Regions from separate parts of the Streptomyces sp. NPDC048644 genome, predicted to be linked through region 2. Evidence: riboswitches for the same ligand, from Rfam matches in the RefSeq annotation. Region 2 holds a riboswitch; each other region holds the start of a gene.
The links. A riboswitch is a leader RNA that binds a small molecule or an ion and turns the genes downstream of it on or off. The one in region 2 is predicted to bind cyclic di-AMP.
Positions count from the first base shown of each region.

Region 1: it holds a riboswitch for cyclic di-AMP, as region 2 does, so the genes downstream of both, ACGFNI_RS15150 (M23 family metallopeptidase) here and ACGFNI_RS04665 (C40 family peptidase) in region 2, are expected to answer to the same signal.
Region 3: it holds a riboswitch for cyclic di-AMP, as region 2 does, so the genes downstream of both, ACGFNI_RS12580 (transglycosylase family protein) here and ACGFNI_RS04665 (C40 family peptidase) in region 2, are expected to answer to the same signal.
Region 4: it holds a riboswitch for cyclic di-AMP, as region 2 does, so the genes downstream of both, ACGFNI_RS27960 (NlpC/P60 family protein) here and ACGFNI_RS04665 (C40 family peptidase) in region 2, are expected to answer to the same signal.

Region 1 covers NZ_JBICVO010000006.1:19,667-27,259, forward strand. The annotation lists gene ACGFNI_RS15135 (YDG/SRA domain-containing protein) at 22-969, opposite strand; gene ACGFNI_RS15140 (hypothetical protein) at 1,068-1,370, shown strand; gene ACGFNI_RS15145 (aldo/keto reductase) at 1,471-2,412, opposite strand; gene ACGFNI_RS15150 (M23 family metallopeptidase) at 2,552-3,733, opposite strand; cyclic di-AMP (ydaO/yuaA leader) riboswitch at 3,745-3,896, opposite strand; gene ACGFNI_RS15155 (DUF2332 domain-containing protein) at 4,333-5,424, shown strand; gene ACGFNI_RS15160 (PP2C family protein-serine/threonine phosphatase) at 5,467-6,603, opposite strand; gene ACGFNI_RS15165 (FG-GAP-like repeat-containing protein) at 7,057-7,593, opposite strand, start outside.
Region 2 covers NZ_JBICVO010000002.1:134,317-141,909, reverse strand. The annotation lists gene ACGFNI_RS04695 (adenosylmethionine--8-amino-7-oxononanoate transaminase) at 1-617, opposite strand, end outside; gene bioB (biotin synthase BioB) at 610-1,785, opposite strand; gene ACGFNI_RS04685 (8-amino-7-oxononanoate synthase) at 1,931-3,157, shown strand; gene ACGFNI_RS04680 (ATP-binding protein) at 3,495-3,923, shown strand; gene ACGFNI_RS04675 (LysR family transcriptional regulator) at 3,975-4,892, opposite strand; gene ACGFNI_RS04670 (LysE family translocator) at 4,964-5,638, shown strand; gene ACGFNI_RS04665 (C40 family peptidase) at 5,751-6,224, opposite strand; cyclic di-AMP (ydaO/yuaA leader) riboswitch at 6,229-6,430, opposite strand; gene ACGFNI_RS04660 (hypothetical protein) at 6,762-7,067, opposite strand; gene ACGFNI_RS04655 (ATP-dependent Clp protease proteolytic subunit) at 7,074-7,593, opposite strand, start outside.
Region 3 covers NZ_JBICVO010000005.1:36,318-43,910, forward strand. The annotation lists gene ACGFNI_RS12560 (exopolyphosphatase) at 1-244, opposite strand, end outside; gene ACGFNI_RS12565 (DUF501 domain-containing protein) at 241-810, opposite strand; gene ACGFNI_RS12570 (septum formation initiator family protein) at 921-1,379, opposite strand; gene eno (phosphopyruvate hydratase) at 1,632-2,918, opposite strand; gene ACGFNI_RS12580 (transglycosylase family protein) at 3,412-4,095, opposite strand; cyclic di-AMP (ydaO/yuaA leader) riboswitch at 4,100-4,308, opposite strand; gene ACGFNI_RS12585 (transglycosylase family protein) at 4,527-5,510, opposite strand; gene ACGFNI_RS12590 (cytochrome P450) at 5,866-7,218, opposite strand; gene ACGFNI_RS12595 (LysR family transcriptional regulator) at 7,301-7,593, opposite strand, start outside.
Region 4 covers NZ_JBICVO010000015.1:62,980-70,572, forward strand. The annotation lists gene ACGFNI_RS27950 (peptidoglycan DD-metalloendopeptidase family protein) at 1-293, shown strand, start outside; gene pcrA (DNA helicase PcrA) at 370-2,829, opposite strand; cyclic di-AMP (ydaO/yuaA leader) riboswitch at 3,129-3,313, shown strand; gene ACGFNI_RS27960 (NlpC/P60 family protein) at 3,321-4,505, shown strand; gene ACGFNI_RS27965 (hypothetical protein) at 4,717-5,070, opposite strand; gene ACGFNI_RS27970 (GNAT family N-acetyltransferase) at 5,261-6,058, shown strand; gene ACGFNI_RS27975 (alpha/beta hydrolase-fold protein) at 6,086-7,210, opposite strand; gene ACGFNI_RS27980 (LuxR C-terminal-related transcriptional regulator) at 7,434-7,593, opposite strand, start outside.

The sequences.
Region 1 (7,593 bases), on a different contig from region 2:
AACCGTAGGGGCGGCTGGCGCTCACGGCTGCTCTGGGAGCTCGGGCTGAGAGGGACGTTCCGCCCACCGGCTCCGATGCTGGCGTAGGTACCTCACCTGTATCTGGTGCTCCTTGACCCGCGTCAACGCGTACTTGAACTTCTGCGTCAGACCATCGATCACATCGAAGTCATCGGTCAACTGGAGAGCCCCTCGGTCAAACAGCGCGTGGCAGTTGGGGCAGAGACACAGCACATTCTCTATCGTGTCCGGACCGTTGTGAGGTTTCCCCAACGCCTGGATATGCGCAGCCTCGCTGATTGCCTTGTCATCGGGGGACACCACCAGCCGCACATCGCACATTTGGCAGGTGTCGCGGTACCACTCCTTAACGTTCCGCACCACCGCAGAGTCGCGCAGCAGGCGCTCGTAAGCGACGGTCCGACGAAACTGCTCTTCCAGGTCGGTTTTCGTGTCACCGTCCGGCGATACGGGTTGCGGCTTGACCGTTTCATCGGGCCCGACCTTGACGAGTCGGAACTGGCAGATGCGGAAGCCTTCCTTGCCAACGGTCTTCCAGCTCTCGGCCACCCGGTACAGGCCACAGTACCGATAGCCGCCTGTGGCCTTCTGTCGCTTGATGTCCAACCCTCGAATGACACGGACTCGATTTCCGAGGGCTTGATTCAGCAACAACCCGGCGTTTCCAGGCGTATCCATGGTCTGGTCGGCCACCATGCACTGCGTCTTCCGGTCGCGTCCGCCCTCGCCGGTGTAGATGATCTCGTCGTCACCGTAGACGTCGTCGATATAGCCACCGGAGAGCACGATGGAGTCGACGCCTTCCCGCGCAGTACCGGAGATTCCCCGCCCTTTTTGTCGGTGCACGCCGTACGCGTGCAGCTCCATGTGGCTCTCGAAATGCTGCCCTTCAACGACCCCCTCAGGGGGACCGAACTTCACAGGGTTCTTTGATTTTGCCTTCGCCATGCGGGGAATTCTGCCCACAACTTGATCGCTATGTCACTCGGGTTGGAACTGCCGAGCGTAGGCTCAGAGACGTTGTCCCTCATGAGGAGGTTGTAGCGGTGGCTGGTGTGCCAACGGCAGTTGTGGCGGCGAGTGGCCTCGTAGGCGGCTACGCCGTAGCCCGCTGGACAAAAAAGCGGCCCCTGGGTGGGGCAGTGCTGGCTGCCGCCGGTGCGGTGGCGGTCAAGGGGTGGCAGGAGAAGGCTGGGGGGAAGGCTGCGGCTGTGCTGGGTGGGGCGTATGTGGCGGCGTTTGCCGGGTCGCATCCGCTCGCGAAGAAGGTCGGGGCGTGGCCTTCGGTGTTCACGGTGGCGGGCGGGATGGCGCTTGTGTCGTGGCTGGTGGCCGACCGGCGGGTGTGAGGCGCGGGAGCGCGTACGAGGACGGCCGTACGGGCCGGGGCGGCAGTCGCGCCCCGGCCCGTACGGCTGTCGTGCCCGCCCCGGTGTACGGGGGTTCGCGTCAGGCCGACGCCTCGTTCAGGAGCGTCAGTTCGGCGTCCGTGAGGGTCAGGTCCAAGGACGCGAGGAGGGACGGGAGTTGGGCGACCGTGCGGGCGCTGGCGATGGGGGCGGCGACCGTGGGGCGGGCGGCCAGCCAGGCGAGGGCGACGGTGGCGATCTCGGCGTCGTGGGCGGCTGCGACGGTGTCGAGGGCCTGGAGGACGCGGGGGCCGCGGTCGGTGGCCAGGTACTGGGCGGCCTTGGCCGAGCGGGCGCTGTCGATGTCCGTGCCGGGACGGTACTTGCCCGTCAGGAAGCCGGAGGCGAGGGCGTAGTACGGGACGGCGGCGAGGCCGTGGCGGGCGGCGACGTCGGCCAGTTCGCCCTCGTAGGTGTCGCGCGAGACCAGGTTGTAGTGCGGCTGGAGGGCGACGTAGCGGGCCAGGCCCTCGCGGTCGGAGCAGGCCAGGGACTCCTCCAGACGCGGCGCCGAGATGTTGGACGCGGCGATCTCGCGGACCTTGCCGGCCTTGACGAGGTCGTCGAGTGCGGTGAGGAACTCCGCGACCTCGACCGACTCGTCGTCGTAGTGCGTGTAGTAGAGGTCGATGTAGTCCGTGCGCAGGCGGCTCAGGGATCCGTCGACGGCCTTCTTGATCGTCGCGGTGGACAGGCCCTTGAGTCCCGGCTGGGCGCCGACCTTGGTGGCGATGACGACGTCGGCGCGGTTGCCGCGGGCGGCCAGCCAGTTGCCGATCACCGTCTCGGACTCGCCGCCCTTGTTGCCCTCGACCCAGAACGAGTAGGCGTCGGCGGTGTCGATGAAGTTGCCGCCGCCCGCCACGTACGCGTCGAGCACGGCGAACGACTCGGCTTCGTCGGCCGTCCAGCCGAAGACGTTGCCACCGAGGGAGAGCGGGGAGACGGACAGCGAGCCGAGGTTCTTGCGTGAAACGGTCATGCGTGATTGCAGCGTCGGGCGGGAAGGGAATATTCCGGCCCCGCCCGGCCTCCGGCCGATCAGCCGTGCCGGACCCGCCTTACCGGGCCCGCCCCGCCGACCGGCCGTGCCGTGACCGCCGTGCCAGCCCCGCCCGGTGTCAGACCTTCAGGCCGTGGTCCCGCAGCCAGGGCATGGGGTCGACGGGGTCGCCGCCGCCCGGCCTGACCTCCAGGTGGAGGTGGGGTCCTGTGACGTTCCCGGTGGCGCCCACGCGGGCGATGACCTCGCCGGTGCCGACCTTGCCCGAGGTCTTCACCATGGACGAGAGGTGGCAGAACCAGAGTTCGGTGCCGTCGTCGAGGGTGAGGACGACGCGGTAGCCGTACGAACCGGCCCAGCCCGCCTGGGTGATGGTGCCGGAGTGCACCGCCTTGACGGGGGTGCCGGTCGGGGCGGCGAAGTCCTGGCCGGTGTGGTCGGCCGCCCAGCGGTCGCCGGCCTGGCCGAAGCTCGCCGTGAGGGTGTACGAGGTGACCGGGAGGAGGTAGCTCTTGGCGAGTTCGGCGAGCCGCTCGGCCTCCGCCTTCTTGTGGGCCGCCGCCTTCGCCTCGCGCTCGGCCTCGGCCCGCGCCTCCTCCTTGGCCGCCGCGGCCTTCTTCTGCGCCGCCGAAGCGGTCTTCTCGGCCTGTTCGACGGCGGACTGCTCGGCCGCGTCACGGGCGTCACGCTCGGCGGCGCTCTGCTGCGCGTCGGCCTGCTGGAGGATGCGGCTGCGCAGCGCCTCGCCCGCGCCGCCCGTCCCCTGGGTGCCGTCGTCCGGGGTGAGGCCGGCGGAGGAGAGCGGTGCCGATGCGTGGGTGGCGGAGGTGGCGTGGGTGGCGGAGGTGGCGTGGGTGCCGGATTTTGGTGCGGCGGAGTCGGCCGCGGTGTCGGCTGCCGCGTCGGAGTCGTCCGAGATGAGGGGGCCGATGCCGGGCAGGGATTCGGCGTCCGGCAGCTTCTCCGAGAGGTCGTCGGTGATCGCGCCGAGGTCAGGCACGGAGATCGGCACCGGCGGCTTTCCCTCGGCCGTGGCCATCCCGCCGGCGCCGACCGCCGCGATGACGCCGACACCGAGGACCGTGCCACCGCGGGCGAATCCCCCGCTGCGCTGCTTGGCGACCCGGTGTTTGCCGCGGGCGGCGCGGACGGATTCCTCGGTGGGGTTCCATTCCTCCCACGGTCCTTCACCTGCGTCGGCACGGCCGGGGCCGCCGGACGGCCGGGGGCCGTCGAAGGGGGCGGTGTCGTCGAGGGCGTAGGCGGACGGAGCCTCGGGGGCAGACCTGTTGGACGCCACGGGGGCGCACTCCTTTCCTTCCTTCTCGCCTACCGGGTTAGCTGACGGGTTCGGAGCAGGAAGGTCTCCTACGGGCGGCCTCTGGCGCGAGGCGTCCGATTCACCCCATGGTGGTGGTTCCCCGGTTCCCTCCGCGCGGTTCGGGATCCATCCGACATTCCAGGGCGTTTCCCGTAGTTCACGGAAATTCCCTGCAGTTCACGGCAGTTCGTGAAATTTCGATGCTGCGGTACTGCGGCGTATCGCGGCATGCTGCGGTGAACGTGCAGGTCGTGACCAGCGGTGGTGCCCGTGATGCCCGAGGCGCCCGAAGAGCGCTTGCAGGATTCAGCGTCGGCGCACGGTGCCGCCTCTTGCGACGGCTGGGACGACCGCGCTCCGTTATCGGACAGTAATAGAGATGGCCGCGGATTTCCAAGCGTTCTCACGAATCCGCATCCCCTACTCACCAGCTTTGGCCTGGACTTATGGGCCCACCAAGGTTCTAAACAGGGCGAGTTGACCGTCCGGCGGGAAACGGGCTGCGCGTGATTGTGCATCACTTGTTATGCAGAGGGGTGCGCGGCAATCACGGAACGTGAGGGAAGTAGCGTCTGATCATGGTCGTCAACTTCGTCAACAACGGGCAGACACTGGCGGATCGCTACCGGGACTTCTCCTGGTGGCAGGCGCGCGGGCAGTGCGAGGCCCACGAGGAACTGACGGCGCGGATCAGCCAGGACCCGGAATTCTGCGAGCTGTTGGCGGGCTCGCTGCCGCCCGGCAACAAGCAGCAGCCCAACCTCCTCCTCGCCGCCGTCCGCCATCTCGACGGCCCGCACGCCGAGCAGGGCCCGCGCGGCGACCTCGCCTACCGCCGCTGGCGCGAGTGGACCATCAGGCACTGGGACGAGGTCCGCGCGGTGATCATGCGGCGCGCCACCCAGACCAACGAACCGGCCCGCTGCGCCACCCTCCTCCCGCTGCTGGCCCGCCTCCCCCAGCCGCTGGCCCTCCTGGAGGTCGGCGCGTCGGCCGGCCTGTGCCTGTACCCGGACCGCTACCGGTACGCGTTCGATGACGGCGGGGACGCGGGCGCGGCCGTGGAGGTCGGCCCGTCCGGCAGCCCGGTGACGTTCCGGTGCCGTACGAGCCGGGAGGCCCGGGTGCCGGACGACTGGGCGGCCCCGCCCGGACGGCTGCCCGAGGTCGTCTGGCGGGGCGGCATCGACCTCAATCCGCTGGATCCGGTCGGTGACCCCGACGCGCTGCGCTGGCTCCAGGCGCTCATCTGGCCCGGGGCGACCGAGCGGGCGCAGCACCTCCCGGCCGCCGTCGACGCCGTACGGGGAGCGCCGCGCCCTCGGATGGTGCGCGGCGACCTCGTCGACGAACTGCCCGCGCTCGCGGCCGAAGCGCCGGCCGACGCCACGCTGGTCGTCTTCCACACCGCCGTACTGACCTACCTGCCACCGGACCGCCGGGAGCGGTTCGCCGCGAGCGTGCGGGAGCTGCTCGCCCAGCGGGCGGGGGCAGGACACTGGATCTCCCAGGAGCACCACTCCGTCCTGCCGTGGATCGCCGCCCCGCACAGCGACGCGCTCGGCCCGGCGGAGCGGGAGCCGCTGCTGACGCTCTCCCTGGACGAGCGTCCTGTCGCCCTCACCGGGCAGCACGGCCGGAGCCTGCACTGGGTGGCGGGGACGGCGTAGGCACCACCGCCGCCCCTCGCCGCGACGCCCACCGGCCACGCCCTACGCCGGCAGTGGCCGCTGCACCGCCAGCAGCGCCATGTCGTCCGTCCCCGCCCCTCCGGTGTGCCGGGCGACCTCGTCGACCAGTGTGTCCAGGAGCGCGTCGGGCCCCGTGAAATGGCGTCCGCGCAGCCGGGCGACCGGGTCGTAGAACACTCCCGTGCGGTTGCGGGCCTCGGTCAGCCCGTCGGTGAACAACAGCAGGACCGACCCGGCCGGGAAGAACGTCTCGTCCGACCGGTCGGGCCACCCCGCCACCTCGCTCAGGCCCAGGGGCAGCGCCGCCGATGCCGGGGGCAGCGCCCGCAGCCCGCCGTCCGGGGCGAGCAGCAGGGGCGGCGGGTGCCCGCGGTTGAGCACCCGCAGGACGTGTTCCGTGGGCGGGATCTCCGCGAGGACGGCGGTGGTGAACCCCTCGAACTGGTCGAGCCCTTCGCGCCGCCCGCCCTCCCGTTGCAGCGCACGCTCCAGCCGGCCCGCCACCGCCTCCAACGTGGCCTCCTGCTCCGCCGCCTCCCGGAATGCCCCGATGACGATCGCGGCGGCCTCCACCGCTTCGAGGCCCTTGCCCCGTACGTCGCCGACGATCAGCCGCACGCCGTACGGGGTGTCCTGCACGGCGTAGAGGTCCCCGCCGATCCGGGCGTCGGCCTGCGCCCCGACGTACCGGGCGGCGACCGCGAGCCCCGCGACCCGCTCGGGCGGCGTGGGCAACACGGCCCGCTGGGCGGCCTCCGAGACGTCGCGTACGGACGCCAGCGTGGCGTCGGACCTCCGGACGACCCGGTTGATGCCGAGCGCGAGTACGGCGACGACGAAGACCGTCGAGACCTCCGTCGCGGACTCGTTGGTGTCACGGGCACCGTGATACGCCACGACCCACACCGCGCCTGCCACCGCGGCGACCGCCGTGACGGCCGTGCTGCGCAGCGAGTGCAGGGGCGCGGCGACCAGGGGCGCGGCCGAGAAGAACGGCGACGCGGTGTAGCGGGCCGGCGTGACGATGTCGAAGACCAGGCCGGAGGCGATCAGGATCGCGGGCAGCCAGCGCGCCAGCCTGCGGCCGATGGGCGACATCTGCGCCCGGCGTGCCCGCCGTTCCCCTTCGCCCGTGCGGGCCCTCCCGCCTCGACGCATCCGCACCGGCATCTTCCCGCTCCTGGCGCCCGTCCGTCCTTGAGCCGTCGGCCCCTTCGTCCGCCGGGCCCGGCCCTGCCCGTCCCTTCGTCCGTCGGCGCCCGGCACCCGTCCCCCAGGTTTTCGGGTGCCGGGCCCGGCAGCGACTCCTCGTGGGCCGGACGGGTCACGGAAGGGTCGGTCAGGGCTCGGCGCGCCGGGTGCGCAGCAGCCCGGCCGCCAGCAGCGCGGTGCCGAGCAGACCGAAGGACGCGAGGACGCAGGCTCCCCCGCGCGCACCCGGCCCGGCGACGAGGAACCGGACCGCACGGAAGGCCCCGGCGACGGCAGCGGCCGGAAGTCACCCGCCTGAGCTGCCCCGTCCCTCGGGCCAGGACGCGGCACGACAACAGGGGCCGGTCGGATGCTCCCGACCGGCCCCCGGACGCACCCGGCGGTCGCGCCCTGCGAGGGTTACCGGGTCCTGAAGCGGCGGAAGAGGTTCCGGGCCACGTACACCCCCGGGCCGCCGAAGCCGACGATGTCGACGCGCCCGTCACCGGTGATGTCGGCGAGGAAGCGGGAGTGGCGGTCGACCCGCCAGCCGCCCGCGTCCTCGTTGTACCCGAACCCGCGGCACACCAACTGGGCCTGCTCGAACCGGCCGTCGCCGCGGCTGTGCGACACCCAGACCCCCTCGTCTCCGAAGCCGACGACGTCCGGGTTGCCGTCGCCTGTGACGTCGGCAAGGAGCCGGAGGTGCTTGCCGCCCGTCCACCCCTGGGCGAGCCCGAAGTCGTTCAGGACGAGCTTCGGGCGCTCGAACGTGCCGTCGCCGCGCCCGCGTGACACGACGACGCCCTGCGGGCCGAACCCGACGATGTCCAACGCTCCGCCGCCGGTGGTCCCGACCAGGAACCTGGGGTGCTCCGCAACCGAGCTCCACCCCTGGTCGACCCCGAAGTCGTCGAGGACGTACAGGGGCTCGGCGAACGTCCCGTCCTCGTCCTG
Region 2 (7,593 bases):
TCGCGCAGCCGTGCCGCGTACGCCGGGTCCGGTTCCGCGTCGAAGCCGGGCGGCGGTGCGTCCGCGAAGATCTGGCGGGGCAGCACGCCCTGCCACAGCTCGTGCATCCCGCCCTCCGGGTCGCACACCGACATCGGCTGCCAGGTGTCGCCGTGGTAGCCGCCCCGCCAGGTGAGCAGCCGCTGCTTGCGCGGCCGACCGAGCGAGCGCCAGTACTGGAGGCACATTTTGACGGCGACTTCGACGGACACCGAACCGGAGTCCGCGAGGAAGACGTGCCGCAGGGGTTCCGGCGCGATGTCGACCAGCCGTTTGGCGAGCCGTACGGCGGGCTCGTGGGTGAGCCCGCCGAACATCACATGGCTCATCCGCCCCAGTTGGTCGTGCGCGGCGTCGTTGAGTACGGGGTGGTTGTACCCGTGCACCGCCGACCACCAGGACGACATCCCGTCGATCAACTCCGCGTGGCCACCGGCGGGTTCGGCCAGCCGCAGCCGGACGCCGGCGGCCGACTCGACCAGCAGCGGTGTGCTACGGCCCGGCATCGGCCCGTAGGGGTGCCACACGTGCTGCCGGTCGAGTGCGAGCAGGTCGCCCGGCGAGAACACCTCAGGCATTGGGCGGCAGTTCGGTGCCGGCGCCCCGGCGGCGTACCGAGACCAGGCCGCGGCGGGCCTCGTCGGACGGCGCGGGCGCGGTGGCGGCGGGCGGCGCGTCCTGGGCGGGGTGGCAGGCGCCCGGCGTCCCGTCGTGGCAGCCGCCCTCGTCGCCGCAGCTTTGGACGCGGTGTCCGGGCAGGGTGGTGGTGTCCGCGCCCTCCACTTCGAAGCCCGCGTCGGCGATCATCGCGAGGTCGTCCTTGCCCGCCTGGCCCTCGCTGGTCAGATAGTCGCCGAGGAAGATGGAGTTGACGAGGTGCAGCGCCAGCGGCTGCATGCTCCGCAGATGCACCTCACGCCCGCCCGCCAGCCGTACCTCGACGTCCGGGCAGACGAAGCGGGTCATGGCCAGGATGCGCAGCGCGCGCTGCGGCGTGAGGTTCCACTCCTCGGCGAGCGGGGTGCCTTCGAACGGGATGAGGAAGTTCACCGGCACCGAATCGGGGTCCAGCGCGCGCAGCGCGAAGACCACGTCCACCAGGTCGGCGTCGGTCTCACCCATCCCGGCGATCAGCCCGGAACAGGCCGACAGGCCGGCCGCCTGGGCCTGTTGCACGGTCGTCACGCGGTCCGAGAAGTCATGGGTGGTGCAGATGTCGCCGTACGTGGCTTCCGAGGTGTTGAGGTTGTGGTTGTAGGCGTCAGCCCCGGCTTCCCGCAGCCGCCCGGCCTGGCCGTCGGAGAGCAGTCCGAGGCAGGCGCACACCTCGATGCCCTCGTTCTGCTCCTTGATGGCGGAGATGGTCTCCGACACCCGGTCCACATCCTTGTCGGTCGGCCCGCGGCCACTGGCCACCAGGCACACGCGCTTGGCGCCGCCCGCCACCCCCGCGGCTGCCGCCTTCGACGCGTCATCGGGCTTGATCCAGGTGTACTTGAGGATCTCGGTCTTCGACCCGAGGCGCTGCGAGCAGTACGAGCAGTCCTCGGGGCACAGGCCCGACTTGAGGTTGACGAGGTAGTTGAGCTTCACCCGCCGTCCGAACCACTGACGGCGCACCTTTCCGGCCGCGGCCACCACATCGAGCAGTTCGTCATCGGACGTCGCCAGTACGGCGAGGGCCTCTTCACGGGTCGGCAGCTCACGCCGCAGCCCCTTGTCCACCAGAGTGTTCAGCAGCTCCATGGCGTTGATCCTGACGTACGGCACCGCCCCGGGCCAAGGAGGATTCCCACAACGACCCTGGCTCGGAGTGTGGGTATCACCACACTGTGGGCGGGTGTAACGACCGCTAACGTCTATCGACAGCCCACAATCGAGAAGGATGCCGATGCCGCAGGACACCGCACCGCCGCAGACCCGGGACGCACGCGCCGTGCCGCCCGCCGACCTCGCAGCGGCCCCCGTACGCGAGACGTTCGGCGCGGCATTCGACTGGCTTGATACGGCGCGTGCCGAGCGGCAGCGGGCGGGCCTGGTCCGCACCCTGCGCCCGCGCTCCGCCGATTCCGCGCTGCTGGACCTGGCCTGCAACGACTACCTCGGATTCGCCAGGCACCCCGAGGTGACCCGCGCCGCAGCCCAGGCCGCGCACCGCTGGGGCGCGGGCGCCACCGGCTCCCGGCTGGTGACCGGCAGTACCGAACTGCACGCCAGGCTGGAATCCGAACTCGCCGCCTTCTGCGGCTTCGAGGCCGCCCTGGTGCTGTCATCCGGCTACGCCGCGAACCTCGCCGCCGTCACCGCGCTCACCGGGTCCGGCGCCCTCGTGGTCTCCGACGCGGGCAACCACGCCTCCCTCATCGACGGTTGCCGGCTCTCCCGGGCCCGTACCGCCGTCGTCCCGCACGCCGACCCGCGGGCGGTGGCCGCCGCGCTGGCGGACCACGAAGGCCGGGCGCTCGCGGTGACCGACGCGGTGTTCTCCGTCGACGGCGACGCGGCCCCGCTGCCCGCTCTCGCCGGCGTCTGCCGGGCGTACGGCGCGGGTCTGCTCGTCGACGACGCGCACGGACTGGGCGTACTGGGCGACGGCGGGCGCGGCGCGACGGCCGCCGCGGGCCTTGCCGGTGACGCCGACGTGGTCGCCACCCTGACCCTCTCCAAGTCCCTCGGCGGACAGGGCGGCGCGGTCCTCGGCCCGGCCCGCGTCATCGAGCATCTGGTCAACACCGCGCGGACGTTCATCTTCGACACCGGCCTGGCACCCGCGGCGGTCGGCGGCGCACTGGCCGCGCTGCGGCTGCTCCGCCGCGAACCCGCGCGCGTCGACCGGGTGCGTACCGTCGCCACGCAGCTGCACCGCCGCCTCACCGCCGCGGGCCTGACCGCCGTACGCCCGGACGCCGCCGTGGTCTCGGTGCGCGCCCCGTCCCCGAAACAGGCCGTCCGCTGGGCCGCCGGCTGCCGGGAAGCCGGGCTCGTCGTCGGCTGCTTCCGCCCCCCGTCCGTGCCGGACGGCATCTCCCGGCTGCGGCTCACCGCCCGTGCGGACCTGACGGACGCGCAGATCGACAGCGCCGTCGAGACGGTCGTGGCCGCCGCGCCCCGAGGCTGACGCCGCCGCACGCCCCGGAGGTGCTGCCCCTCTCCAGAGGTTTACCGGCACCGCCCGGCGAGTATGAGGCGGGTACAGCGTTCGTCGGTGCCGCAGGGGGGCCGGTACCGACGGGCCGGCGTGCGGTCCCGCCGCCCAAATCCGTTCTCGCGTAGCAGAGTTCACCGCATTGAGCGACAGATATGGGCATATCGTGGTGGATCGGCGTCATACCAGCAGCATGGATGGCAGTCTGACGCACAGCAGCAGTCCGAGGCCGAATCGGTGTCCGATCGGCAGCTCGCTCCCTGGTCGGTGCGCCGGAATCGAGCCTCGGTGGGAAAAGGACGGCGTCGCGATGGCAGACCACCAGGAATCCTCACTCACGCTGCCGAGCGAGCCCGCCTCCGTGCGGCTGGCCCGCGGTTATGTGAGCGATGTGCTCGGCGAATGGGGTCTGCCGGCGCACGCGGTGCGCGCCGATACCGTCCGGCTGATCGTCTCCGAACTCGCCACCAACGCCGTCCAGCACACCCTGGGCCGCTCCCCGGTCTTCACCGTGGAGCTGCGGCTCGACCGCGACGAACAGCTCCGCATCGGCGTCACCGACAGCCATCCGCGGTGGCCGCAGCGGCTGCCCGCCGCGGTGCAGCAGGACAACGGACGCGGCCTGGTCATCATCCGCTTCCTCGCCGCGGAAGCCGGCGGCCGGCTGAGGGTCGAACCCACCCACCAGGGCGGCAAAACGGTCTGGGTCTCCCTGCCCTGGACGGCAACCGGACCCTGACCACCCGCCTCCTGACCACCCGCCCGCCACCGGGCAGGCCGCCGCACGGCCTCACTGCACGGAGCCGCCACGGGTGAACGCGCCGCGCAGCAGCGCCCGCAGGGTGTCGGCGGCCGGGGAGCCGCCACCGGGGCGGTAGGCCACCGAGACCGTGCGGTGCAGCTCGGGCGGCTCCAGCCGGCGGACACCCAGCGGTGTCACCGAACCGGTCGCCATCATCTCCGGCACCACCGCCACCCCCAGGCCCGCGCTCACCAGCGCACACACCACCTCGTACCCCGGTGACTCGCAGCGCACCGCCACGCTCGCCTCGGCAGCCGCGAGCGCCGCCTCCACCCCGCGTCGGTGAGGGTTGGCGGGCGCCATGCTGACCAGCGGCTGTCCGGCCAGACCGGACAGCGGCAGCCGTCCCTGGCCCGCCGACAGGGCGTGCCCCGGAGCCGTGACGAGCACCAGTTCCTCGGTCAGCAGCGGCTCCAGCCGCAGCCCCTCGGGCGTGGGCATCGGGTCGCCAGGCGCGTAGGCGTGCGTCAACGCCAGATCCACCTCGCCGAGCGCCACCGCCCGCATGCCGAGCGGCGGTTCGTACTCCGTGACGCTCAGTTCCACATCCGGGTGCGCACGGCGGAACGCACTCAGCGCGGGCGGCAGCAGATGTGTACCGGCCGTCATGAACGTGCCCACCCGCAGCCGGCCGCCGGACAGGCCCGCCAGCTGCGCCAGCTCGTGCCGCGCCAGATCCAGCTCGTCCAGCGCCCGCCGGGCCCTGACCAGCAGCAGTTCCCCCGCGGCCGTCAGCCGCGCCCCGCGGTGGTGGCGCACCAGCAGCGTCGTCCCGGCCTCCCGCTCCAGCTTGGCGAGCTGCTGGGAGAGCGCGGGCGCGGTGTAGCCGAGCCGGTCGGCGGCCCGTGAAATCGAACCGGCCTCCGCGACCGCCACCAGAGCGGCCAGTCGCGTGGGGTCGTACATAAGAACCTCTTTAGCCCGACGAAGAAGATTGCCACTCCCCATTAAAGGCTCTGACCAGCGAGGATTGCCTCATGGACGGACAGCTGATCACCTTCACCGGAGTTGCGGCCGGCATGGTCGCCATGCCGGGCGCGGACTTCGCGGTCGTGGTGCGCAACGCACTCGGTTCGCGCCGGGCGGGGGTGGCCTGCGCGGTCGGGGTCGCGGGCGGGCTGCTCGTGCACACCGCCCTCGCGGTCGCCGGGCTCGCCGCCGTGCTCGTCGCCGTGCCCGTGCTGTTCGGCGCCGTTCAGGTACTCGGCGGCGCCTATCTGCTCTACCTCGGAGGCCGCGCACTGCTGGCCGTCGTACGCGGTCCTGCCGACGCGGCGCCCACGGCGGACGAGGACGCCGCGGCACGTCCCGGGGATGAGGCCGCCGAGCAGCAGGAAGCGCGCACCGGCGTCGGACGGAGCCTGCGGCAGGGCTTCCTCACGAACGCGCTCAACCCCAAGGCGCCGGTGCTCTTCCTCAGCCTGCTCCCGCAGTTCGTCCCCGAGGGGCAGCCCGCGCTGCCGCGCACCCTGTTGCTCGCCACGATCGTCGTCGCGATGGCGCTGGTGTGGTTCCCCGCCGTCGCGCTGCTCGTCGACCGCCTCGGCAACTGGCTGCGCCGCCCGCGGGTCACCCGTGCCCTGGAGGCCACCACCGGCGCCCTGCTGACCACGCTCGGTGGCGTCCTCCTCGTCGAGGTGGCGCTCGCCTGACCGCGCCGCACACACGCGGACGGCCGCCGCCGAGCGCCTCCCGGAAAGCCAACGGCGGGCAGATGTAAGGGAGTTCGGCTATCTCAACGCGGTGCGGGTGGCGGGCGACCGCTCACCTGACCCGCCCGTACCAGACGGCCTTGCTCCAGATCTTGTCCAGGCGGACGACGGTGCCGGTCCTGGGCGCGTTCCAGATGCGGCCCCGTCCGGCGTAGATCCCGACGTGGTAAACGCCCCTGCCCGCATGGAAGAAGACCAGATCGCCGACCCTGCGGGACGAGGCGGGCAGGTGCCGGGTGCGGTTGTACTGCGCAGCCGCGGTGCGCGGCAGCTTCTTGCCCGCGTGCTTGAACGCATACTGCGTCAGCCCCGAGCAGTCGAATCGGTGGGGGCCCCGGGCGCCGTACTGGTACGGCGCCCCCTTCTTGGAGGCGGCGATCCGCAGCGCCGCGGACGAGACGCTCGACGCTTCGGCGTCGGTGGTCCCTCCGGGCGTCGGGATGATGCCGCCGACGGTGGCCAGTGCCAGAGCCGAAATCGTTCCGGCGCGGGCCACTGCTGTCGGTACGTGCCTGCGTACAGCCATGAGCGAACCCTTCGTCAGTCGCCTGCGAAGGAGGACCTGTCGGGTTCGGGCAGGCGAAGATGCCCGGCCGTGCGTACGGCTTCACCCCAAGGAGCCCGTCGGCCGTGGCGGCCGTGGCCCCGTCGTGCTCGGGTCCTCCGCTCCTGCCGTTCCAACCACGTCGACCGGACATCCGGGACGGCGGCAGGATTAGGCGCCCGTCCGGACCGCCCCGTCGCTGTGGCGGGGTCTTGTCGTCGAAGGGATCGTTACGCATGCGGCGCCCGAAATAAGCGCTGAAATGACCCCATGTGACATTCGTCACATGGGGGCCATGTGGTGAGTCGTGCCGTTCGCGGTGTGCGGGAGCGTCCGGGGTCAGGGCCGGGACCAGGTGTGGAACCCGGTGCGGCGCCGGGGTCAAGGCGACGTGCCGCAATCCGGGCGCCGTTCGTCGCGGACTTCGGTGCTAGCCCTTCCGGGCGAGCCGGGCGGGGGACGTGTCGCACGCCCGGTGCCCGGCGACACCGTGTGCGGTCCCGGTAGGTGGCCGCCGCCTCACGTGTCATCGGGCGGCACCGAGACGAGCCGGGCCCGGCGCTCGCCGTCGAGTGTCCGCAGTGCCCGGCCGAGCGTCCCGCCGTGCAGTTCGCTCTCGCCCCGCTCGTGCATCAGCGCCAGCGCGTCCCGCAGTCCGGCGGCCCTGCTCGCCAGCGCCTGGGCGGCCCGCAGCCCGCCGTAGGTGTGCCCGCCGCGCGCCGGGTTGATCCGGCCCAGCAGGTCCAGGACTTCCAGGTATCGGTCGATCAGTTCGCCCTCGGCCCGGGTCAGTGCGGGCAGCGGAGGGAGTTCGGGCGTCGGCACCCGACGTCACCGTGCGCCGGTCGCCGCGGAGGTCTTGCGGGCGCGGGTGACCCCGTCGATCAGGCCGTACTCCTGGGCGGCGCCGGTGTCGAAGATCTTGTCCCGCTCGATGTCGGCGGCGATCCGTTCGCGCGGCATGCCGGTGTGCCGTTGCAGCAGTTCCTCCAGCTTGTCGCGGGTGCGCAGCAACTCGTCCGCCTGGATGCGCAGATCGGTGGCCTGGCCCTGGACCGGCTCGCTCAGGGCGGGCTGGTGGATCAGCACCCGGGCGCCCGGCAGCGCCAGCCGCTTGCCCGGGGCGCCGGCGGCCAGCAGTACCGCGGCGGCGGACGCGGCCTGGCCCAGGCAGACCGTCGCGACGTCGCAGGTCACGTACTGCATCGTGTCGTAGATCGCGGTCATCGCGGTGAACGAGCCGCCGGGGGAGTTGATGTAGAGCGAGATGTCCTGCTCGGGGGCGGCGTGTTCGAGGTACATGAACTGCGCCATCACGTCGTTGGCCGAGGCGTCGTCGATGGGGGTGCCC
Region 3 (7,593 bases), on a different contig from region 2:
TCGCCACGAACCTGACCTGCTCGGCGCCCAGTTCCTTGATCACCGCCGCGTAGTCCCGGCAGGCGGCGAAGGTGCGCTCCAGCGCCTCGGGCGCCAGCCGCCCGGTGCGGTCCACGCCCTGGCCCAGCCGGACGATCTGCATCCGGCGGTCCAGCTCCTTGAGCTCACCCGTCGCCGGATCGGCGTCGGCGACCAGCAGGCGGATGGAGTTCGTACCGCAGTCGATGGCGGCTACCCGCTTCATTCCGCGTCTCCTTCGGGGGCGCCGGCGTCCCGCGCCGCATCCGGGGTGTCCTGGCACGGCGAGACGCACGGGCCCTTGCGCCACCACTCCGGCAGCATCGCGATGGCCTCGTCGCCGAGCGGGTTGACGCCGGGACCTGCCGCCAGCGAGTGGCCGACCAGGACGTGCAGGCACTTGACCCGGTCCGGCATCCCGCCGGCGCTGGGGAAGCCCTGGAGCACCTCGATGGCGTCCCTGCGCCGGATGTAGTCCTCGTGCGCGGCGCGGTAGGCGGCGGCCAGTTCGGGGTCGGTCGCCAGCCGCTCGGTCATCTCCTTCATCACGCCGTTGGCCTCCAGCGTGCCGATCGCGGAGGCCGCGCGCGGGCAGGTGAGGTAGTAGAGCGTGGGGAAGGGCGTGCCGTCCTCCAGGCGCGGGGCGGTCTCGACGACGTCCGGCTGTCCGCAGGGGCAGCGGTGCGCGATGGCCCGCAGGCCGCGCGGCGGGCGGCCCAGCTGCTCCTTGAAGGCGGCGATGTCAGCGGCGGTGGGTTCGGTGGGCTCGGTCTGGGGCGGGGCGGTGTCCATGTGCGCTTTCGGTGGGATCGGGGTCCGCGGGCGGGCGGGGGCCGGTGCGGCACGTGCGCCGCCTGCGGCGGGGACAGGTCGGGTCGGGGCGGGCGGGACGGTCCGGTCGGTCACCTCTTGTCGGCCGAGTCGACGCCGTCCCAGAGATTCTTGTACCAGGGCCGCTCGGCCGCCCCCGCGCCCTTGCGCCCGGCGCCCGTACCGGCGCCGGTGCCGTCCTGGACGAGGTAGCCGGTCTCCCCCGGCCTGACGAAGTGCAGATGCAGCCTGGCCTGCTGCTCGACGTACGCGGGGTCCTGCCAGCGCGCCTTCTCGTCGCGCAGCCGGTCCAGCGTCCGGCCCGCTTCCTGGGCCTTGCGGCGCTGGTCGGCGATGTCCGAACGCTGCGACACGTACTGCCTTATCGGGTACGCGAGCGCCACGACGAGGGAGCACATCACCAGGGCCAGCAGGGCGGCGCGGCCGGTCAGCCGGTTGCGGCGGGGCCGCCGGGCGCGGTAGACGCGGGCCGCCGCCTGTTCACCGAGCGCCTTGAGCCGGGTCGCGGTCGAGAACCGGTCAGCGGGCACGTCGCCTCCCCTGGATTGCCGTCTTCGCGGAGGTACGAACGTACGCTCCGCGGCCACGCTCCGCGCCGGTCCTGGCCGTTCGGAGACAAAGCCGTCCCCGGCAACGGTACGGGACCGCTGCCGGGGACGCTGCGAGGCGGGACGCCACGCTCGGGCCGATCGGCCCTGCCGTTCCGGTCAGTTCGCGGGGCGCCGCGGCTGATCGGTTCGCAGGGTGCTGTGCCTGATCAGTTCGCGGGGCGCTGTGCTTGATCAGTTCGCAGGGCGAAACCGGGGGAAGGCGGAGCGGCCGGCGTAGACGGCGGCGTCGTCGAGGATCTCCTCGATGCGCAGCAGCTGGTTGTACTTGGCGACGCGCTCGGAGCGGGCCGGGGCGCCGGTCTTGATCTGGCCGCAGTTGGTGGCGACGGCGAGGTCGGCGATGGTGACGTCCTCGGTCTCGCCGGAGCGGTGCGACATCATGCACTTGAAACCGTTGCGCTGGGCCAGCTCGACGGCGTCCAGGGTCTCGGTCAGCGAGCCGATCTGGTTGACCTTCACCAGCAGCGCGTTGGCGGAATTCTCCTCGATGCCGCGGGCCAGGCGCTCGGGGTTGGTGACGAACAGGTCGTCACCGACGAGCTGGACCTTGGCGCCGAGCTTCTCGGTGATGACGTGCCAGCCGGCCCAGTCGTCCTCGAACAGCGGGTCCTCGATGGACACGAGCGGGTAGTCGGCGACGAGGCCCTCGTAGTACTCGGTCATCTCGGCGGCCGAGCGGTCCGAGCCCTCGAAGGCGTACTTGCCGTCCTTGTAGAACTCGGACGCGGCGACGTCGAGCGCCAGCGCGATGTCCTGGCCGGGGACGTAACCGGCCTGCTGGATGGCCTCCAGGATCAGGTCGAGCGCCTCGCGGTTGGAGCCGAGGTTCGGGGCGAAGCCGCCCTCGTCACCGAGACCGGTGGAGAGGTTGCGCTCCTTCAGGACCTTCTTGAGGGTGTGGTAGACCTCGGCGCCCCAGCGCAGCGCCTCGGAGAAGGACTCCGCGCCGATCGGGGCGATCATGAACTCCTGGATGTCGACGTTGGAGTCGGCGTGCGACCCACCGTTGAGGATGTTCATCATCGGGACGGGCAGGACGTGCGCGTTCGGGCCACCGAGGTAGCGGAACAGCGGCAGGTCGCTGGCCTCGGACGCGGCGTGCGCGACGGCGAGGGAGACGCCCAGGATGGCGTTGGCGCCGAGGGAGCCCTTGTTGTCGGTGGCGTCCAGGTCGAACATGGCCTGGTCGATCAGCCGCTGCTCGGTCGCGTCGTAGCCGACCAGCTCCGGGCCGATCTGCTCGATGACGGCGAGGACGGCCTTCTCGACGCCCTTGCCCTGGTAACGGCCGGGGTCGCCGTCGCGGAGCTCGATGGCCTCGAAGGCGCCGGTCGAGGCGCCGGACGGAACCGCGGCACGGCCGGTGCTGCCGTCGTCGAGGCCGACCTCGACCTCGACCGTGGGATTACCTCGCGAGTCGAGAATTTCGCGGGCTACGACGACGTCGATGGACGGCACGTTGTCTCCTTCATGGGTGTCTGGAGTTCTGCAGCACGAGCCTAACGGCCTGTTGCCGTTCCGCTCGCCCTCAGCCCCCTCGGCGGGAGGAAGAGTGACCCAAAGGCCCAGTTCGCAGGAGTTCGGGCAGCTTCGTCCGCCGGGCGGGAGAGCAGCTGTAAGGGGCGGTCACGTCGCTGTGTCCGGCACCAGGGTACGGAACGGAGAGACCCCGCCGCGGCGCGATGCGGGGACGAACGCGCCGGACGGGGTATCCCGCGGGGAGAAAACGGGCAGAGCGGGATGAGTAGGAGCGAGAGGGAACTCAATGCGCATTGCGTGCATTTGATGCAGCCCGGGAGATATGAGCGAACTCCCGGGCGCGCTCCGGCTCTTCGGCCCTCGCCGCCTCCCGGGCGAGCGGTTCGCGCGGACCGCCGTACGCGCGAACCGCTGCGGTCATCCGGGAGGAGGCACCGGGCACGGAGCCCTCAAGGCCCTGCCAGGGGTGGGCTCAGATGCTGAGCTTCTGGCCCGGGAAGATCAGGTTGGGGTTGCCGCCGATGACGGACTTGTTGTTCGCGTAGACGGACTTCCAGTTGGTGCCGTGCGCCTTGGCGATCTTGGCGAGGGTGTCGCCGGACTTGACGGTGTAGTTGCCGTGCGGGTCGGACTTCGGCACCGGCTGGGACTTCTGCTGCTGCGGGGCCGGAGCCTGCGGGGCGGGGGCGCTCTTGTGCTGCGGGGCCGGGGTCTCGGCCTTCTGCTGCGGGGCGGCCTTGGTCGTGCCGGAGCCCGAGGAGGTGTCGACGCTGGCGGCGGGGCCACCGGAGGTCAGGTTGCCGGCGCCGGCGCAGGACCAGGCACCCGGGCCCTGGATGGCGAGCAGCTTCTCGGCGGCGGCGATCTGCTGGCTCTTGGTGGCCAGGTCGGCGCGGGGCGCGTACTGGGTACCGCCGGCGGCGGCCCAGCTGGACTGCGAGAACTGCAGGCCGCCGTAGTAGTTGTTGCCGGTGTTGATCGACCAGTTGCCGCCGGACTCGCACTGGGCGACGGCGTCCCAGGTGGCGACCGAGGCGGCGGAGGCGGAGGAGGCGCCCATCAGCGGGACGGCCACAGCGGCACCGGCGACACCGGCGAGGGTGGCGACGCGGACGGCCTTGGACGGACGACGGTGCTTGCCCTTGTTGATCAGCATGGTTCGTTTTCCTCACCGACGCCTACGAGGTGAGCTGTCGGGTTCGGGCTGTGAGCTGCCCGGCCGTGTGTGCTTCACACACGTCTTCACCCCAAGCCGGCTGACCCGCTTTCACGGGCGGGGCCGGCACTTACCTTGGTTCCCCCGCTCCTGCCTTCGGCGCTTGCGCGTCGACCGCCTTCACCCACCGGCAGGATTCGGCGTGTGAGCGAAGGGCCCGCTTTGGCGAGCGGTCCTGACCGTAGACATGAACCCCTGTGCGGTTCAAACCCCGTTTTCTGCACCCAGTTGACCGCCAATAACCGCAGAGCGCTCATATTTCCGCAGGTAGGGCGCGGTATGGATTCAGTGGACGGGTCGGACACCGCAGGCGTCAACGAGAGCCATGTCTCACTTTCACCAAAAGGGGCAAAAGCCGACTAACTACCCGCTCAGCGCCCGAGATCGAGATGCTGTCCGGGGTGGATGAGGTCCGCGTCGGAGCCCACGACCTCGCGGTTGCGCTCGTACAGCGCGGGCCAGCCGCCGGGCAGCTCCCGGGCCTCGGCGATGGCTGACAGGCTGTCACCGGGGCGCACGGTGTAGTCGCCGCGAGCCGGCTGCGTACGCTCCCCGTCACCCCGCGAGGCGTGCCGCCCCGAGGTCCTGCCGCCGTCGTCCGTACCCTCGCCGCCGCGGTGCTTGCCGGGCGGCGTCGGGTCGGGGCTCCCGCTGCCGGGCGTCGCGGAGTCGCCGGAGCCGTCGGACGCGTCGGAGTCGCCCGCGCCTGGCGCCTCGTGATCGCCGTTCGCGCCCTCGCCCTTGCCGTCGTGGCCGCTGCCGTCGCCCTCGGTGTGCCCGGAGTCCGGTGCACCGGGGCGGGGGGTGGCGTCGGACGGGTCGGTGGCGGGGTCGTGCGAGCCCGAAGTACCGGACGGGTCCGAGGTGTCCGACGGGTGCGACGGGTCGGACGGGTCAGGTGAGGGGGGTGAATCGTGTGAACCGGAAGTATCGGTCGGGTCGGCCGGATCGGTCGCGTCGTCCGTGCCGCCTGCGCCCTGGCCGTCGTGGTCCGTGGGGGCGGGGGTCGGCGCGTCGGTGCTGCCCGGATCGACGTCCGGTGCGCGGCCTCCCCGGGAGAGGCCGGCGTCGACGGCGCAGCCCGGCCAGGCGCCTGGGCCACGGTCGTCCAGGATCTTTTCGGCCACGGCTATCTGCTGGGCGCGGCTGGCCATGTCGGGGCGCGGCGCGTACGCCAGGCCGCCGTACTCCTGCCACAGGTCCGCGGTGAGCCGGAGACCGCCGTAGCCGTCGCCTGACGCACCGCTCCACACCCCGCCGCTCTCGCACTGGGCGACGCGGTCCCAGGCGGCGGTGTCGGCGGCGTGTGCGGAGCCCGCGCCGAGCAGTGGCATGGCGATGCCGGCGCCGGCCACTCCCGCCGTGACAAAGAGGGCCGGTGCCTGACGGGGTCGACGATGGCGGCCGTTCCCGGAGCGCATGCGGTTGCCTTTCGAGCGGCGTTGAGTTGTCGCACCGGCGGATGCCGGCCGGCCGAGGCTTCGGCGCGGCCGTCCCGCCGGGGCGGTCGAGCACAGGTTCGGTCGAAAGGTAGCCGGGCTCACGGGTCGTCACAAGCCGGTGTAGCGGAGATCACGTAGAGGTCACGTAGCTGACGCACCGTCAAGAAATCGGCTGTCACGGCCCTCATCAGGCACGTCGCCGAGCCGGTAGCAGACCGGCCCGCGCGGCCGTCAACCGGGCCCGCCGCCGGGCCGGTTCCCGGCCCCGTCACGGTGCCGGGGTGAACTCCACCGGGAGGGACCGCAGTCCGCGCATGATGAGCCCGCCGCGCCAGCGCAGCTCGTCGGGTTCGGCCGCGAGCCGGATGTCGGGCAGCCGGGTCAGCAGCGTCGCGAGGGCGGCCTGGCCTTCGAGCCTGGCGAGCGGGGCGCCCAGGCAGTAGTGGATGCCGTGCCCGTACCCCAGGTGCGGGTTGTCGCGCCTGGCCAGGTCGAGGGTGTCGGGCTCGTCGAACCGCTCGGGGTCACGGTCGGCGGCGGCCAGCACGACGAGTACGGGGTCGCCCTCGGCTATCCGCGCCCCGCCGATGGTCAGTTCCTCGGTGGCGAACCGCCAGGTCGCCAGCTCCACCGGGCCGTCGTAGCGCAGCAGTTCCTCGATGCCGGTGGCGAGCAGGCCGTCGTCGCCCGACGCCAGGGACTTCTGGAGCAGGGCGCGCTGTTCCGGGTGGCGCAGCAGGGCGTAGGTGCCGTTGCCGATGAGGTTGACGGTGGTCTCGAAGCCGGCGAAGAGGAGGATGAACGCCATCGCGGCCACCTCGTTCTCGGTGAGGTGCTCGCCGTGGTCGGACGCGCGGATCAGGCCGGAGATGAGGTCCTCGCCTGGGGCCGCCTCGCGGGGCAGTTCGGCGCGCTTGCGGTGGATCAGCTCGGCGAGATAGCCGCGTATCTTCTTCACCGCCTTGGCCACGCCGCCGCGCGGCCCGCCCGCCTGGCCCGCCTTGGTGTGCCGCAGCATCATCCCGGCCCAGTCGCGGAAGTCGTCCTGGTCCTCGCGCGGTACGCCCAGCAGGTCGCAGATCGCGTAGATGGGCAGCGGGAAGGCGAACTCGTGGATCAGGTCGGCCTCGCCGCGGGCCGCGAAGGAGTCGATGAGCGCGTCGGTCAGCTCCTGGACGCGCGGGGCGAAGGCGGCGACCCGGCGCGGGGTGAACGCCTTGGAGACCAGGCGGCGCAGCCGGGTGTGGTCGGGCGGGTCGATGTTGAGGAGGTGGGTCATCAGGTTGGCGCTGCGCTCGCCGGGGATGCCGACCTTGCCCTTGCCGTGCGCGGCCTCGCTGTGGTGCACCGGGTTCTTGGAGAGCCGGCCGTCGGCGAGCGCCTGCCTGGCGTCGGCGTACCGCGTCACCAGCCATGCCTCGACGCCGCTGGGCAGCGCGGTCCTGCGCACCGGCGCGTGCTCCCGCAGCCAGGCGTACGCCGGGTAAGGATCGGCGGCGAACTCCCAGGTGAACAGCTCGGGGGCGGGCGGCGGCGCGGAGGCTGCGGGGCAGCGCGCGGGCGGGCCCGCGGGGGCGGCGCCGGGGACGGTGTCGGGGGTGGTGTCGGGCTTGTCGTGCACCTTTCGACGGTAACCGCTGCGGCGCCCGCGCCTCGCCGGGCGCCCGCGCCGTACGCCCGCGCCCCGGCCGCGCGGGCCGTGCTCACCCCGGGTCCACCCCGAGGCCCGCCAGGAACGCGGCGGCTGCGGGCGACGGGCCGAGCGCCTGCCACACCACCCGCTCGATGCGCCGCGGCGCCGGGCGGACACGGACGACGTGCAGCCCGGTCAGCTCCCCCGCGATGCCCTCGGGCACCATGCCGACCCCGAGCCCCGCGCGCACCAGCTTCGCCAGGAGTTCGACGGTGGTCACCTCGAAGGCCACGTCGGCGTTCAGCCCCGCGGCACGGAAGGCGTCGTCGCGCTGCCTGCGGGCGGCCGAGCCCGCCGTGAAGT
Region 4 (7,593 bases), on a different contig from region 2:
GCTACGGCACTCCCGTGATGGCCGCGACCGACGGCACCGTGCGCACCCAGTGGAACTCCGCGTACGGCAACATGGCGATCGTGACGGCGCCCGACGGCACCGAGACGTGGTACTGCCACCTCAGCAGCACCAAGGTCCGCTCCGGGTCGGTCAAGGCCGGCGATCAGATCGCGTACTCCGGCAGCTCCGGCAACTCCACCGGGCCGCACATGCACTTCGAGGTGCGCCCCGGGGGCGGCTCACCGATCGACCCGCTGCCCTGGCTGCACAGCCACGGCCTCAACCCGAACTGACCGGCCGCCCCGAACTGACCGGCCCCGCCCGGCCCGACGCCCTGACGGCGGCGGGCCGACGGAACGGCCGCGGGCTCTAGAGCTTCTGCACCGGCGCGTACCGCAGCAGCAGCCGCTTCGGCTTCTCACCGCCGAAGTCGATCGTCGCCTCGGCGTTGTCGCCGCTGCCCTTGACTCCCACGACCGTGCCGAGGCCGAAGCTGTCGTGGGTGACGCGGTCGCCGACGGCCAGCGCGACGACCTGCCGGTCGGACGAGCGCCGGGTCGCGAAACCGCTCGGCCCCTTGGCGCGCGAGGACGAGAAGCCGGAGCCCGTTCCTCCGCCGGAGCCGAAGCCGCCGGATGACAGCCCGCCCATCGAGGCGGACGGCGTCGCGGGCCCGGTGCGCTTCCAGTCGACGTACGCCTCCGGGATCTCCTCAAGGAACCGCGAGGGCGGGTTGTACGACGGCTGGCCCCAGGCGCTGCGCATCGTCGAGCGGGTGAGGTAGAGCCGTTCGCGGGCGCGGGTGATGCCGACGTACGCCAGCCGGCGCTCCTCCTCCAGCTCCTTGGTCTGGCCCAGCGAGCGCATGTGCGGGAAAACGCCGTCCTCCATGCCGGTCAGGAAGACGACGGGGAACTCCAGGCCCTTGGCGGTGTGCAGGGTCATCAGGGTGATGACGCCGCTGCCGTCCTCCTCCTCGTCGGGGATCTGGTCGGAGTCGGCGACCAGCGCGACCTGCTCCAGGAAGTCGGCGAGCGTGCCCGGGTTGTCCTCGCCGCGGTCCTGCTCGAACTCCAGGGCCACGGCGGCGAGTTCCTGGAGGTTCTCGATCCGGGTCTCGTCCTGCGGGTCGGTGGAGGTCTGGAGTTCGGCGAGGTAGCCGGTGCGCTCCAGGACCGCCTCCAGGACGGTGGCCGGTCCTGCGCCGGATTCGACGATCGTGCGCAGCTCTTCCATCAGCGTGTTGAAGCGCCGGACGGCGTTGGCCGAGCGGGCGGCCATGCCGTACGCCTCGTCGACCCGGCGCAGGGCCTGCGGGAAGCTGATCTTCTCGCGGAGCGACAGGGCGTCGATCATCGCCTCGGCGCGGTCGCCGATGCCCCGCTTGGGGACGTTGAGGATCCGGCGCAGCGGGACGGTGTCCTCGGGGTTGGAGAGGACGCGCAGGTACGCGAGGACGTCGCGGACCTCCTTGCGCTCGTAGAAGCGGACGCCGCCGACGACCTTGTAGGGCAGCCCGACCCGGATGAGGATCTCTTCGAAGACACGGGACTGGGCGTTGGTGCGGTAGAAGACGGCGACGTCGCCCGCCCTGGCATCGCCCGCGTCCGTCAGCCGGTCGATCTCGTCGGCGACGAACTGCGCCTCGTCGTGCTCGGTGTCGGCGACGTAGCCGGTGATCCTGGGGCCCTCGCCTGCCTGTGTCCAGAGGTTCTTGGGGCGGCGGTTCTCGTTGCGTTCGATGACGGCGTTGGCGGCGCTGAGGATCGTCTGCGTGGAGCGGTAGTTCTGCTCCAGGAGGATCGTCGTGGCGTTGGGGTAGTCCTCCTCGAACTGGAGGATGTTGCGGATCGTGGCGCCGCGGAAGGCGTAGATCGACTGGTCGGCGTCGCCGACCACGCACAGCTCGGCGGCGGACTCGGGCGGACCGACCAGCTCGCGCACGAGGGTGTACTGCGCGTGGTTGGTGTCCTGGTACTCGTCGACCATGACGTGCCGGAAGCGGCGGCGGTAGTGGGCGGCGACGTCGGGGAACGCCTGGAGGAGGTTGACGGTCGTCATGATGATGTCGTCGAAGTCCAGGGCGTTGGCCTCGCGCAGCCGCGCCTGGTACATCGCGTACGCCTCGGCCAGGGTCTTCTCGAAGCCGTCGGCAGCCGTCCCCGCGAAGGTCTCCTCGTCGATGAGCTCGTTCTTGAGGTTGGAGACCTTGGCGCTGAAGGACTTGGGCGGGAAGCGCTTGGGGTCGAGGTCCAGATCGCGGCAGACCAGGGCCATCAGGCGCTTCGAGTCGGCGGCGTCGTAGATCGAGAACGACGAGGTGAAGCCGAGCTGCTTGGACTCGCGGCGCAGGATGCGGACGCAGGCGCTGTGGAAGGTGGAGACCCACATGGCGTTCGCCCGCGGGCCGACCAGTTCTTCGACGCGCTCCTTCATCTCGCCCGCGGCCTTGTTGGTGAAGGTGATCGCGAGGATCTGGCCGGGGTGCACGCCGCGCGCGCCGAGCAGGTGCGCGATGCGGTGGGTGAGCACCCGGGTCTTGCCGGATCCGGCGCCCGCGACGATCAGCAGCGGGCTGCCGGTGTGCACCACGGCCGCCTTCTGGGCGTCGTTGAGCCCCTCCAGGAGGGCGGCCGGATCGACCGCGGGGCGGGCAGCGCCGTCGCGGTAGTACGCCTCCCGGGGCACGGGGGCGTCGAACTTCCCGTCGAAGAGGTCGTGCGGAACCTCCTCCGGGGCCGGGCCGTGCTCGTCCTCGGGAGGGGGCGGGGGGTGCTCGCCCTTCGGGCCGAGATCCGCCAGGAAGCTGTCGTCAAAGAGGCTGCTCATCGCCCACCGAGTCTAGGCGGCCCCACTGACATCCGGTCCCGAAGTCCGGGAACGGCCGCACGGGAAGCGTCCCGGCCGTGCAGAATCCGTTTCGGAGACGTGGAGCCGTCTTCACAGGAGCCGCCCCGAGGCTTCCCCGCACTGCCCGAAACCGACATCCAACGCAATCACCGTCGCCTCACCTTCAGGTCACGAAAAGGTTTCGGGCAATTCGAACATCAGCCTTCACAGGAGCCACACGAGTTGGCTACCGTGCTCGCTCGGGCAGCCCGCATCCCCGCGTACGACAGCGTGCGCACGGGTCGCCTCCGCCGAGTCCGGCCCTGCCCCTGGGCACCCGGAGCCGGGGACCCACCAGCACCACCGGGGTGAATCGATCGGTACGGCCGCCGCGCGCGGGCGTACGGACCGTAGGGCAAGCCTTCCGTCTGCGACACCGCCCGAACCCGACAGCTAACCCGGTAGGCGGTCCACGGAAGGAGTCGCCGGCCTTGGCGTCGCATCGCAAGCCGCGCACCCGCGTCCTCGCCTCACCCGGAAGCCGCCGCACGGCGGTCGGGATCACCACCGCAGCACTCGCCTCGGTCACACTGCTGTCGCAGTCAGCCGAAGCGGCCCCCAGGAGCCCCCGGCCGACCGTCGAAGAGGTCAAGAAGAACGTCGACGACCTCTACCGCCAGGCCGAGGTGGCGACCCAGAAGTACAACGCCGCCAAGGAGCACGCCGAGCAGCGGCGCGAGAAGGTGACCGAACTCCAGGACTCCGCGGCGAAGCGCACCGACAAACTCAACGCGTCCCGGCGGGAGCTGGGCACCTACGCCTCCGCGCAGTACCGCACCGGCGGCATGAGCCCGACCGCGCAGCTGATACTCGCCAAGGACCCGCAGCAGTTCGCCGACCGCAGCCACCTCATGGAGCGGCTGACCGGACGTCAGCAACAGGCGGTCGCCGACTACCAGGAGCAGCAGGCGGCGGCAGCGCACGAACGCGCCGAGGCCGTCCACAGCCTGGAACGGCTCCAGGAGTCCCAGACCTCCCTCCAGGAGTCCAAGCGGACGGTGCAGGGCAAGCTGACCGAGGCCCGGCAGCTGCTGTCCCGGCTGACCGCCCAGGAGAAGGCGCGGCTGGCCGAGCTGGAGCGCAAGAAGGAGGAAGCCGCCAAGCGCAAGGCCGACGACATGGCGCGCCGGCAGGCCGAGAAGGAACGCCAGGAGCACGGGGGCGACCGCGGGGGCGACGGCGGGTCCGGTGGCGGCTCGACAGACGGTTCAGACGGTTCAGGCGGCTCGGGCGACTCGGGCGGCGGATCCGACGACGGCACGTCCCTCACGAAGGCCAAGAAGGCGCTCGCCTTCGCCCGCGCCCAGATGGGCAAGCCGTACGTCTGGGGCGCGACGGGCCCCAACTCCTACGACTGCTCCGGCCTGACGCAGGCGGCATGGAAGGCGGCCGGGGTGAACCTGCCGCGTACGACGTGGGATCAGGTGAAGACCGGCGAGCGGGTGGCCACCAAGGACCTGCAACCGGGCGACCTGGTGTTCTTCTTCAAGGACATCAGCCACGTCGGGATGTACATAGGCGGCGGCAAGATGATCCACGCCCCGAAGCCGGGCGCCAGCGTGCGGGTGGAGTCGATCTACTACATGCCGATCTACGGGAGCATCCGCCCGGCGTAGGCCGTGTCGGGCCCGCTCCCCCGCGACACCTCGGTCGCGTCGGGACCGCTCCCCCCGCGACACCCCAGGAACCACCCGCAGCACCCCACGCACCACCCCCCACAGCACAGAACCGCGCGGCCCTCGGGCGGTCGGACGGCCGGAACGGCTGACGACGCGAGGGCCGCGCGGTTCACCGTGCGGCATACGGGGCGCAGCGGCCCCTGCGGGCTCAGGTCCAGAGCACCGCGATGAAGATGTTCACCATCGTGAGCAGGCCGACGGCGCCGAAGAGCGGCTTGGCGACCTTCTCCTCGTCACGCTTGACGTAGACCAGGCCCAGGATCACCACCAGGACGGCCAGCTTGATGCCGATCTTGATGTTGTCGACCGGGCTGCCCTGGGCCTGGTTCAGGCCGACCAGCACGATGCCGGTGACGAGCATCGTCAGCGCACCGTGCAGCATGGCGGGCACGAAGCGGGCCGTGCCCGCGCTCATCGCCTTCATCTGGGTCAGGAAGCCGCCCAGGAGGGAGGCGATACCGATGATGTGCAGGCCGACGAAGATGTTGATGACTACGTCCATGGTGCTGGATCGTAGCCCTCCCAAACCACGACCCATCGGGCAGGGCGCCCCGCCGTCGCACACCGCCGTGTGCTCCCCCGACCGCAGGACGCGGCCCGGTGGCAGCAGCCCGCAGAGCCGTCCCCGGACACCCGTGCCGGCCCGGAAAATACAGCTGAAGTCGATCATGGATGCGGCCTACGCTCGGCCCATGGCCCCCGCCACGGACTCCTCCCCGGCCCCCTCGCCCGCCGCACCCTCCGAACTCGCGCGGATCGTCGGCGTCTGGGCCGACGGCTGGGCGCGGGCCCGGCGGACCGCCGCGCCGTCTGCGGTGCCGGGCGGCTTCCGGATCGAGGTCGGACGGCCGCACCACATCGCCCGCTACGTCCTGCCGGCGGCCGACCCCGACGTGCTGGGCGAGCTGGCCCGCCGCATCGACGTGCCCGGCCTGTGGCTCAAGATCTGCGCACCGCGCGAGCGGGTCGAGCGGCTGCTGCCTCCTGGCTGGCAGCTCAGCGAGCCTCAGTACCTGATGACGACCACGCTGGGACCGCCCGGCGACCCCGCGCCGCCGCGCGGCTACCGCCTCAGCGTCCACCACGACGCGGACCGTGGCCTGATCGAGGCCCGGGTCCTGGACGGTACGGCCCCTGCGGCTCCCGCGGCCCGTACGGGAAGCCCGCATCCGGACCCTGATCCGACCCCGGAGGCAGCCCCGGATCCGGACCCGGAGATCTTCCCGGCAGGCGGTCTTGCCGCGCTCACCGACGGGGCGCCCGGTGCCCTGCGCGGACCGCGGTCGGTCGTCTTCGACATGATCGGCACGGCGGCCGGGCACCGCCGCAGGGGGCTGGGCCGGCTGGTGATGGCGGCGCTCGCCGGCCGCGCGGCCACGGCGGGCGCCACGCAGGGTGTGCTGGTCGCCAGCCCCGAAGGCCGTGCCCTCTACGAAGCCCTGGGCTGGCAGGTGCGCGCGCCGGTCACGGCGGCGGTCCGCCCGCGGTGAGACGGGGTCCTGGCCGCGGCCCCCGCCTCACGCGGTGACGTGTTGCGACAGCCAGCGGAAGATCTCGGGCACCTGCTCCCGCCAGACCACGCTCGTGTGACCACCGGCGTCCGAGGGGATCTGCCGCACGGTCACCGATGTCGGCGACTGCGCCAGCTGCCGCAGTCCGAGGCCCGCCTGGTACCCGTCGCCCGAGGCGCCGGAGACGTACAGCGCGGTGCGCGGCGGCTTTCCGGCCGCGTTGGCCGACTTCAGGATGTGCAGCGGGTTCGACTCGATGCGCAGCTTCGGGTCCTTGCCCGCGAGTGAACTGTGCTCGCTCGCCGGGTCGTTGTAGCCGGACATGGCGATCGCCGCGTGGTAGCGGTCCGGGTGCGACAGGGCGAGCTTGGCGGCGCAGTGGGCGCCCGCCGAGTAGCCGGCCAGGGCCCAGGAGCGGGAGTGGTCGGATGCCCGGAAGGTGTCGATGACCATCCGGCGCACGTCGACGGTCAGCCAGCTGTCGGCGTTGACCTTCCCCGGGATGTTGACGCACCCGGTGTCGGCGCCGGTGACGAGGTTGGTGCGCGGGGCGACCAGGATGAACGGCTTGACCTCGCCGTTCAGCATCATCGGGCGGAGCTGCTCGTCGGCGTTCAGGGAGCCGAACCAGGCTTTCGCCGATCCGGGGTAGCCGGGCAGCACCTCGACGACAGGGAACTTCGTGTTCCGGTAGGCGGGGTCGTGGTACTGCGGCGGCAGCCAGACGTACACCTCGCCGCTGACCCCGGAGATCCGGCCCTTGAGGTCGGTCATCTGGACCTCGGGGCCCAGCTTCGGGTCGTCGGCCGGCCGGAACGGCTGGACCTGGCGGGGCTCGTTCTTGATCTGCCGGCCGCCCAGCCCGTCGGGGCCGAGGTCCTGGGCGGCCTGCACGTGGCTGCCGGTGCCCAGCAGGTCGTCCCAGGTGTCGTAGAGGTTGTTCGCGTTGTTGACCAGGACGAAGACCAGCGTGATGGCCGTGACCTGGGCGAACAGCAGCATGACCAGGCGCAGGGCGCCGCGCGCCAGGCGCGGCCCTGGTATCCGTCCCCACAGCGCCAGCGGCAGCGCGACGGCGATCAGCAGCAGCACGACCGAGGTGAGAAAGAAGGGCGTGCCCGTCAGGCTCATCGGGATCTCGCTTCCAGGACATGTACGCGGCGACGGGGGCGTGGTTCCGGCCCCGGTGTCGGCAGCGGGCCTCTCCGCGCCATTAGATGGCGATCCGCGACGTCCTGGTTGCCCCTCTTCGAGCCCTTCTTTCCCGTGGGATGAGTGATCTCCGCCGCACTCGGCGGTCCGGGCCCGCGGGCCCGGACGTCCTCCCGGACGCGGCCCCGGCCCGCGAGGAGCCTCAGACCAGGCGGCGGGCGGTGGCCCAACGGGTCAGTTCGTGCCGGTTGGAGAGCTGGAGCTTGCGCAGCACAGCGGAGACGTGGGACTCGACGGTCTTCACGGAGATGAAGAGCTGCTTGGCGATCTCCTTGTAGGCGTAGCCACGGGCGATCAGGCGC